3 regions of the Microbacterium sp. 2MCAF23 genome follow, and region 1 is predicted to be linked to each of the others. Evidence: riboswitches for the same ligand, from Rfam matches in the RefSeq annotation. Region 1 holds a riboswitch; each other region holds the start of a gene.
What was found. Region 1 has a riboswitch for thiamine pyrophosphate ahead of thiM (hydroxyethylthiazole kinase). Riboswitches for the same ligand answer to the same signal wherever they lie in the genome.
Positions count from the first base shown of each region.

Region 2: another riboswitch for thiamine pyrophosphate. It lies ahead of AB4078_RS16600 (ECF transporter S component); the one in region 1 lies ahead of thiM (hydroxyethylthiazole kinase).
Region 3: another riboswitch for thiamine pyrophosphate. It lies ahead of thiO (glycine oxidase ThiO); the one in region 1 lies ahead of thiM (hydroxyethylthiazole kinase).

Region 1 is NZ_JBFRGY010000004.1:9,188-12,433, forward strand. It holds gene AB4078_RS04695 (bifunctional hydroxymethylpyrimidine kinase/phosphomethylpyrimidine kinase) at 1-622, opposite strand, end outside; gene thiM (hydroxyethylthiazole kinase) at 619-1,485, opposite strand; TPP riboswitch at 1,476-1,569, opposite strand; gene AB4078_RS04705 (HoxN/HupN/NixA family nickel/cobalt transporter) at 1,626-2,597, opposite strand; gene AB4078_RS04710 (urease accessory protein UreD) at 2,587-3,246, opposite strand, start outside.
Region 2 is NZ_JBFRGY010000015.1:265,878-269,123, reverse strand. It holds gene AB4078_RS16605 (ABC transporter ATP-binding protein) at 1-599, opposite strand, end outside; gene AB4078_RS16600 (ECF transporter S component) at 596-1,246, opposite strand; TPP riboswitch at 1,242-1,351, opposite strand; gene AB4078_RS16595 (D-alanyl-D-alanine carboxypeptidase) at 1,576-3,246, shown strand, end outside.
Region 3 is NZ_JBFRGY010000019.1:20,071-23,316, reverse strand. It holds gene AB4078_RS18160 (thiazole synthase) at 1-169, opposite strand, end outside; gene thiS (sulfur carrier protein ThiS) at 283-543, opposite strand; gene thiO (glycine oxidase ThiO) at 655-1,800, opposite strand; TPP riboswitch at 1,794-1,894, opposite strand; gene AB4078_RS18145 (DUF6882 domain-containing protein) at 1,988-2,719, shown strand; gene AB4078_RS18140 (HupE/UreJ family protein) at 2,745-3,246, shown strand, end outside.

The sequences.
Region 1 (3,246 bases):
CCGCACGCAGGGCGGCCACATCCTCACGGCTGATGCCGCCGATCGCGACGCACGGCAACGAGCTGGCCGCGGCGAACGCGGCGAATCCGGCCACGCCCAGCTCCGGCGGGTGGTTGCGCTTGGTGGTCGTGGGGTGGATCACTCCCACACCCAGGTAGTCGACGGTGCCGGCCGGCAGCACCGTCGCGGCTTCGAGGTGCGCCGGCTGGTTCGCCGTGAGGCCGACGATCGCATCGGGGCCGAGCACCGAACGGGCGACGAGGGGCGACACGTCCGACTGGCCGATGTGGATGCCGTCCACGCGCGCGCCGCGGCGCCGCGCCTTCACGACGGCGTCGAGCCGATCATCGACGACGAGCAGCGCCCGCCCCGCGATGACCTCGGAGAGCTCGACGAGCTGCTCCACGATCGCGGCGTCATCGGCGTCCTTGTCGCGCAGCTGCACGATCCGGACACCGCCCGCCACGGCGGCGTCGACCACGGCGGGCACTCCGCGTGCACCGCTCAGCACGGGGTCCGTGACGAGGTAGAGCGCAAGGTCTTCCGCCGTCAGCCTTCGCCGCGAGGTCGCCTCGCGGGTGCCGGCGTGGCGCGGCGCGGTGGCGACGTCTGCGAGCGTCATGCCGTGGCCTCCGCCGTCTCGATCGCCACGGCCTCGACGCGTGCGCGCGCCGTGAGGGACTCCGGCCGGATCGCCGCGAGCGCGTCGAGCAGGGCGACGGCGAAGGATCCGGGACCGTCGGATCGGGAGGCGGCGTCCTCGGCGGCCAGCGTGTAGACGAGGGTGGCCGCGGAGGCGGCGACCAGAGGGCTGTCGCCGGTCTGCCGCGCAGCCCCGAGGAAGGCGGCCATCACCGCACCCAGCGCGCAGCCGCCCCCTGTGACACGGGTGAGCAGGGCATCACCGTTCGCGATCCGGATCTCGTGCTCGGCGTCGACGAGGAGGTCGACGGGGCCCGATACGGCCACCGCTCCCCCAGTGCTCCGGGCCAGTTCGCGGGCTGCGCCACCCGCCGCCTCGGTGCCGTCCAGTGCATCCACGCCGCGTCCGCCCAGGCTGCGGCCGGCGAGGGCGAGGATCTCCGACGCGTTGCCGCGGATGAGGGTGGGACGCAGCGCGAGCAGGTCCTGCGCCAGCGCGGTGCGCACCGGCAGCACGCCGACCGCGACCGGATCCAGCACCCACGGCGTCCCCGCCGTGCGCGCACCGCCGACGGCCTCGAGGCTCGCCGAGCGCTGCTCGGGCGTGGGCGTGCCGAGGTTGACCAGGAGCCCGGACGAGATCGCGGCGAACATGCCGGCTTCGCCCGTGATGTCCACCATCGCGGGAGCCGCGCCGAGCGCGAGCAGCACGTTCGCCGTGAAGCCGGTCACGACCGAATTCGTGATGCACTGCACGAGCGGGGGCTCCGCCCGCAGCTGCGTGAGAAGGTCCGCGGCGGATTCCACCGTGGACTCGGACGACAATTCCAGACGCGCGTTCATCGCGACATCCCTTCGCTAGTACGACCTAGATCAGGTTCGACGGGTGTGATCTCAGCCGCGGATGCGGCACCCCGTGTCACTGCGGGCCAGTCTAGCCAGGCGCCTTCGCCTCGCACGCCTCGCGCGCGGCGAAGGCGCGGTCAGTCCAGCGGGGACCGCTCTGCGGACCGCTGTCCGTTCACGACCCCGGCCCACGCTGCGGCGGCCGCCCAGAAGACGATCAGCAGCCCGGTCAGGACGAACCCGAGCGCGTTCAGATCGAGCTCGCCCACGGCGCGCGCGAAGCCACTCGGGTGCGGCAGGCTCCGCAGCGCCACCCCCGCGAGCTCGGCGACGCCGATCACGAGCGCCACGACGATCGACACGCCCGTCACCAGCAGGTCGTAGCGCCGCATCGCCCGCTCGCGTCCGGTCGAGCCCCACGAGTATGCGCGCCGCGACATCGCCCCCTGAGCGGAGTCCAGCAGCGACATGCCCGCGGCGAACAGCACCGGGAGGATCAGGATCATCCACCACGGCACGGCACGGGACGCTGCGGAGCCCGCCAGGGCCAGCAGACCGATCTCCGTCGCCGTGTCGAAGCCCAGGCCGAACAGCAGGCCCACGACGTACATCCGCGACGGTCGGTCGATCACCGCGTTGAGCCGGCCCATCAGCGCCCATGCGGGACCGCCGTGCCGATGATCGCCGGGCCGGCGACGGCGGCGCAGGGCGAGGATGTTCGCCCCCGCGATGACGAGCAGGAAGACGCCCGACACGACCGGACCGATGACGCCCGTCCAGACCTGCAGCGGCGAGTCCGGATCCGAGATTCCCGCGGCGAGCGCGCCGACACCGAACGCCAGCAGCACGCAGAGGACCGAGACGACGCTCGCGTGACCGAGGGAGAACCACAGACCCACGCCTCGCGCCGGACGCCCGCGCCCGAGGAGCTGCCGCGTCGTGTTGTCGATCGCAGCGATGTGGTCGGCGTCGAACGCATGCCGGAGTCCGAGCAGATACGCGGTGACCCCCAGCCCGATGCCGAGCGGAGATCCCGCGGACAGCAGCAGCGCACCCCATCCGAGAACGTGCAGCGCACCGACGACGTACGCGGCCGGGCTAGGCCTCATGGATCAGCTCCTCCCGCAGCGCGCCCCACCTGGTCGCGAGATCGCCGAGATGGGCAGCGTCGACGACCGATCGCACCACCAGCCCACCGCGCTCGGGGCGCAGCACAGCGATCCCGCTCGTGCGCCAGGGGGGATCCTGCTCCGCGGGCTCGCGCCCGATCAGGACCACGCTGTCGAGCACGCGATCGGAGCCGAGGACCCCGGGGATCGGAGACCGCCCATCCACGTCCAGGTGTTCGATCAGCGCGGGCGTGCCCTGCACGGTGACCCCGGTGCGCGCCCGGATCGCGCCCCCGCGCTCCCCGACACGGCCCAGGATGAGCGTCTCGCGCAGCAGCAGCGCCGCACCGTCGCCGAGTTCCGCGTCCGTGCGACGGTCGACGTCGGCGCCGTCGGCGATGACGAAGGGCTGGCCGTGCCACGTGCAGATCCCGCGGTCGCCGATCTCGATGCGCGCCGTCCACGAGGCGCGTCTGCCCTCACCGTCATAGGCGACGGTGCCGCCGATGTCCTCCAGCTCGAGCGTGCAGTCCGCGCCGACCGAGATGCGCAGGTCGACGGCATCGCCCCCGAGCAGGAGCGCTCCCGCGGCGACGAGCCCGACGCGGGCGTAGCGCGGCCGGCGTTCCAGGATGCGTGCGGCGATCGC
Region 2 (3,246 bases), on a different contig from region 1:
AGGGTCGCCCCGGTGGCGTCCAGCGCCGAGCCGACCGCGCGACGCACCTCGGCGACGCCGGCGGGATCCAGGTTCGCCGTCGGCTCATCGAGCAGGATCGCCCCCGGACGCATCGCGAGCACGCCGGCGAGCGCGAGCCGCTGCTTCTGCCCGCCGGACAGCGCCGAGGTCGGCCGATCGAGGGGCAGGTCCAGCCCGACGGCGGCGAGGGCTGCGTCCACACGCGGCCAGATCTCCGCCCGCGGAACTCCGAGGTTCTCGCACCCGAAGGCGACGTCGTCGCCCACGCGAGCCAGGATCGTCTGCGTGTCCGGATCCTGAAGCACCATTCCCACCCTGCCGCGGGCGCGGTCCGCCGGGACCCCGTCGACGAGCAGCGCTCCCTCGGCCTCGCCCTCGTCGGCGCCGCCGAGCACTCCGCCGAGGCCCTGCAGGAGGGTCGACTTGCCCGATCCGGAAGCGCCGAGCAGCAGCACGCGCTCCCCCGGCTCGATCTGGACGGAGGCGTGACGGATCGCCCAGCGACGCCGGGTGGCGTAGCGCCAGCCCCAGCCGTGCGCTTCGAGCCGCGCGGGCGTTCCTGGCCGTGCCGCGCTCACACCCGCGCAGCCGCGGAACGCCCGGAGGCGAAGCGGCTGAGGGCGCCCGTCGCGGCGAGGCCCCGCGTGATGAGCCACCCGCCGAGGCCCGCGACGATCAGGCCCGACACCGTGGCGGAGATCAGCGCGACCGTGATGAACAGGGTCCCGGATCCGGGGTACCACAGGATCAGGTCGTTGATGCCGCAGGCGAGACCGGCGGCGGCTCCCGCGAGCAGCGCGACGGGCAGCCGCCACGAGGCGTACAGGAAGATCAGGAACACGAGTTCGGCGCCGAGGCCCTGCACGAGCCCCGACACGATCGTCAGCGGGCCCCACTGGTTGCCGACGAGCGACTCGATCACCGCGGCGACGAGCTCGGTGTACAGCGCCGCACCGGGCTTGCGGATGATGAGACCGCCGAGCACTCCGGCGAGCAGCCACGGACCTGCGAGCAGCTCCTGCAGGCCGGGAAGCAGCGGGGTGAGCAGGGCGCTCGGCCCCACGTGGACGATGTCCCAGAGCAGGAAGACGCCGGCGCATGCGACGGCGATCACGCTGGCGACGACGATGTCGACGACGCGCCAGCGCCAGAGTCCCGGACGGCCGAGGCCCCGGCTCTGCGTGCTGTCTGCGTTCGTCTCGGACGCGCGGACGGATGTGTGCATCATGGAAACTCCTCCCTGCGCCGGCATGATCCGGATCAGGTTCGACGGTCGAAGCGCGATTCGCTCCCTCTCAGCCCGGCTCGCCGGACTCCCGTGGTGATCCGCCCATTCTAGCGCCGTGAGGAAGCGGCGGCGACCGCCTCGTCGTGGTGCGACGCAGCCCATCCCCTGCGCTGTCGCCGGATGCCCTCGGTTCGCGCGGAGGGTCATCCTTCGGCGGACCCGAGCGGGCGGATCGCCCTGACCGCGTCGTGATCGCCCCGGCCTCCCGGACCGCCCGAACGCGCAGGATACCCGCCGTTGACAGGGGCGCCCGATACGGTAGGGGGGTGAACAATGACGACGGTCCGGGGGCCGCCCAGGTCGATCCGGAGATCGTCGACGCTGACGCACTCGATGCAGAGGGCACCGAAACGGAGATCGACGAGACCGCGGTCGAGCCGGCTGGACTGTTCTCGACGACGCCGGAGCGGAGCGGATCCGCGTCGCTGTTCCCCGCGCAGGACGTCCCTCCCGACGCACCGCTGTTCCCCGCACCCGAGTCGACCCCCTCCGCATCGCTGTTCGGAGGAGCGACGGATGCGGTTCCCTCTGGGTCGGCCTCGACCTCTGAGTCGGCGGTCGCCGAGAAGGATCCGGCCATCGAGATCGCGCCGCCCGCCCTGTCGGCACCGACCGCACCGTCAGCACCGGCCGTAACGTCGGCACCGGCCGTAACGTCAGCGCCGGCCGTAACGTCGGAGTCGGCGCCGCCCGCGCTGCCGGAGGATCCGATCGTCGAGCCGACGCCCCTCGTCCCTGCCGTCAGCGCAGGTCGGACCGCCGTTACCGAACCAGCCTCCGTGCCGCAGACAGCCGCAGGCACCGATGCCGACCGGACCCCCGTCGCCCCCGTGCGACCGCTGCCCTCCGCAGGGCTCGTCCGCGGCCCCGACCGTACCCCGACCGCCGCTCTCACCTGGGTGGACGTGGCCCGGGTGGGCGCCGGTACGGCCGCCGCGACGGCTCCCTCCCGGTCATTGCTCGACGACGCCCCGCACCGAACCCTCGTCCGGCCCGGCGTGCTGCTGCCGTTCGTCGGAGTGCTCGCCGTGATCGTGGCGTATGGCGCCACGACCGCGCTCTGGCCGCTGAACGCCGTGCAGCCCGTCGCCTCCGCGGTCGAGTTCCAGCCGGCCGCCGCCCCTGCGGCGGCTGCGGCCTGGCCTGCCACGGGCAGCGCCGCCGTGGGCGTCGAGGGCATCGGCACGATCGCCTCGGCCGAGCAGCAGGTGCCGATGGCCAGCATCACGAAGCTGGTGACCGTGCTCGTCTCGCTCGACAAGCTTCCACTCAAGCCCGGCGAGCAGGGTCCTTCGTTCGCATTCACCCAGGCCGACAGCGACGACTACCTGAGCTACCTGAGGCAGGATCAGTCCGCGCTCGACGTGCCTGTGGACGGATCCCTCACCCAGTACCAGCTCTACGAGGGGATCCTGCTCGGCTCCGCGAACAACTACGCCGACCGGCTCGCCCGCGAGGTCTGGGGTACGGAGGAGAACTACGCCGCCGCCGCCAACCAATGGCTGCGCCAGCACGACCTCGGCGACATCACGGTCGTCACGCCCTCCGGTTTCGACTTCGGCAACGTCGCAACCCCGCGCGCGCTCATTCAGCTCGGCCAGATCGCCGAGAAGAACCCGGTGATCGCCGGGATCGTGAAGCAGAAGAGCGTCGAGCTGCCCGGCGCGGGCGTCGTGAAGAACACCAACGGCCTCATCGACGACGCCGGCATCGTCGGCATCAAGACCGGCACGATCGGCGATGGGGACGACACTCGCTACAACCTGCTCTCGGCAAAGGACGTCTCCGACAGCGACACCATCGTGCGAATCTACGTCGCCGCCCTCGGGCAGGACAGCGATCAGGGCCGGGTCGATGCCTCACGAGCCCTGTACGCCGGCATCGAGGCGGCGCTGAAGGACCAGCCGCAGACCGTCGGCAAGGGTGCGACGCTGGGC
Region 3 (3,246 bases), on a different contig from region 1:
AGCCGGCGGTGTTCGGCAGGGCGCGCACGCCCAGCCGCTCCAGCAGCGCGAACACGGAGTCGCGTCCCTCCAGGGAGAACCGGCGGATCGCGACGGTGGTGATCTCGGTGCCCGAGGCCAGGAGCGCCTGCTCCAGCAGTGCGAGGCTGGTCGCGCCTCCCGTCCCCATGATGAGACGGGAGGAGAACCGCTCCCCCGCGACGAGGAACGGATCCGTCTCCGCGGGCAGGTCCGCAGCGAGGTCGGGACGCGCGCGGGTGGTGTCGATCGCGGTCATGACGGTCAGCCGCCCTGCACCGCGGTGACGACCTCGACCTCGTCGCCATCGGCGAGAGTGCGCACGGACCAGCCGGTGCGAGGCACGACGGAGCCGGCGATCGCCGCGGCGACGCCGAGGCGTCCGCCGTCGGCGCGCGTGCCGTCGGCGCGGAGCTCGCGCCCGGTGACCTGCGCCACCAGGTCGAGCAGAGACGATCCGGCCGCGACGGCACGCGGGGCGCCGTTCAGCCGGATCGTGGGGGCAATGGAGGTGTCGGTCATCATCGGCCTTTCTTCGGAGGATGCGCGATACGCGGGAGGGGACCTGCAGAGGCACCGGCGAGGCGCGGGGCGTCGAGTGCACGGCGAGGTCCGGGCGCACGACGGACGAGGTGTTCAGGCGACGCTGAGAGCAGAGGCGACGGTGGCATCCGCCACGCCGGTGCCGCCGAAGCGGAACGGATCCAGCGCCGCCGAGAAGGCCGGGGCGACATCTCGCCCTTCGACCAGGTCCGAACCGAGCTCAGCGGCCAACGGCGTCAGCAGCACGCCATGCCGGTCGAACCCGGTGGCGACGACCAGCCCTGGCGCCACACGGCCGAGCAGCGGCACGGCGTCGGGGCTGCCGGGGCGAGCCCGGGCGAGCACCTCGACGACCTCGCACTCCGCGATGCCGGGCAGGATCCGCTCCGCGTCGCGCAGCAGCGCGAGCACTCCACCGGCCTGCACGCCCTCGACGCCGCCCTCGCGCACGGTGGCGCCGAGCACGAGCTCGCCGTCCTCGCGCGGCACGAGGTACACGGCGGAGCCCCGGACCAGTCCGCGGACCGTGTGCGTGAGCAGCGGGCGGATCGCATCCGGCACCCGCAGGCGCAGGATGTCACCCCATACGGGCCGCAGCGGCAGCCGCGGCACTCCGTCGATCAGCGTCGCACCCAGGCCGGCGGCCACGAGCACCTCGTCGGCAACCGCGCGTTCGCCGGATGCCGACCGGATCCCGGTCGCACGTCCGGAGCCGGGCTCGCGTTCGACGGCGGCCACCGCGTCCAGGCGCACCCGCGAGCCGAGCTCGGCGAGCAGCGCGGCAGTGACCAGGCGCGGGTCGACCTGATGATCCTCGGAGACGAGCAGTCCCCCGGACACGGCGGGGGCGAACGCGGGCTCGAGCTCCCGCGCCTCCGATCCGGTGATCCTCCGCACGGCGCCTCCGCGCAGCGTGGCGAGTTCGGCGAGCGTCGCCCGGTCAGCGGCGTCGACGCCGACCGCCAGTGTGGCGGTGCGGCGGTGGCCTGTGCCGAGCCCGGTGCGCTCCTCGAGGGCGGCGACGAAGGCCGGGTACCGCGCCGCCGCCTCTGCCAGCAGCGGATGCAGGGCGTCCTGACCCCAGGCGAGCTCGGTGGTCGGAGCGAGCATCCCGGCGGCGGCGCGGCTCGCCCCCGCCGCCGGGGCAGGGTCGAACACGGTCACCTCGTGCCCGCGTCGAAGCAGTTCGGAAGCGCTGGCGAGGCCGATGATCCCGGCGCCGACGACGATGATGCGCATGGCTGTGCCCTTTCCTACGACGGTATGACCCGTATCAGGTTCAGCGGTCGGCATGTGGCCCTCTCAGCCCCTCTGGGCTCCCGCGGACCCCTCCACCCTAGGGGGTCGTGACGACGGTGATGCACCGATGCCGCCTCCGTGACGGCGCGACTGGCGCATTCATAGGCCTGCGCGGCAGGATGAGGGCATGACGTTCCCCGCCCTCGCGCCCCTCGCCGACCGCGCCGCGCTGTTCGCCGCCCTCCGCCAGGACCAGCTGGTCACCGCGACCGCCGCCCTGGGCGAGCACCGCTGGGACGTCGACCTTGCAGCGGGCACCCTCACCTTCACGTCGGAGACCGATCCGAGCCGCCAGCTCGTCGCGCGGGCATCGCTCGTCGCCACGATCGCCCCGGGACCCCGTTCGCTGATGTGGGCCTGGGCGCACCCGCAGGGCGGATCCGATCCGTCCGTCGCCGGCCTCCGCGACTACGGCACGACCTATTCGATCGATGCGCTGTCCAATCCGGAGCTGCCGTTCCCGGCCGAGATCGACGCGGACCTGGACGGCTGGATCGCCGGCGTCGCGCATCAGGTCGGCGCGATCGCCGAGGAGATCACCGGACGCTCGCCGTACTACTCCGCCCCGGTCGGCAGCGGCACGCGCGCCGTGTTCCTGCTGGACGCAGCCCTTCCGCCGCTCACGGTCGCCGACGCCGTCGTCGCCCTGCCTCGGATCCTGTCCGAGCTGACGCTCTCCGACGCGCGCTCCTCCGTGTGGGATCTGGCCCGGCTCGCCGGCTGGAACATGCAGTGGGCCGATGAGGCGTATTCGGCCGCGGTCGTCAGCGATGCGAGCGGCAGCGCCACGTTCCGCTTCGACGAGTACGCCCGGATCGCGAGCATCGAGTCGCAGCTCGGGCAGGCCCCACAGGCCTGATCCGGAAGCTGCGAAGCACCCGGAGATGCGCTCGGCCTCGCGCGTCGCGGTGGCCCTCGCCGTCACCGTCGCCGCGCTGCTGCTGTCCGCCGGCCCGGCCTGGGCGCATGTGACAACGGTCGCGTACGCCGACCTCACCGCGACCGGCCCGAGCGATGTCCGGGTCGAGTTCGACCTCCAGCACGAGCTGCTCAGCGCGTCCGCCGCCAAGGCGCAGGACGACCCTGCGCTCTTCGCCACTGCCATCGAGCACCCTCGGCCGGGCGCGGAGAACCAGGTGCTCGCCGACCACGCCGCCGCCATCCTCGCGTACACCACGAAACGATTCACCGTTGCGGTCGACGGCGGCTCGGTCTGTGCACCGCATCCTGACGGCCCCGCGGTGTTCCACACCAGGGACGCGACCGATTACGCCCGTTTCGGGATCCGCTATGCGTGCGCGGCCGGCCACGGCGGCGCGTTGGTCGTGCACAGCACGCTGTTCCCCGACGCCGAGGGCATGGTCAGGGACACCAAGACGATCGTGA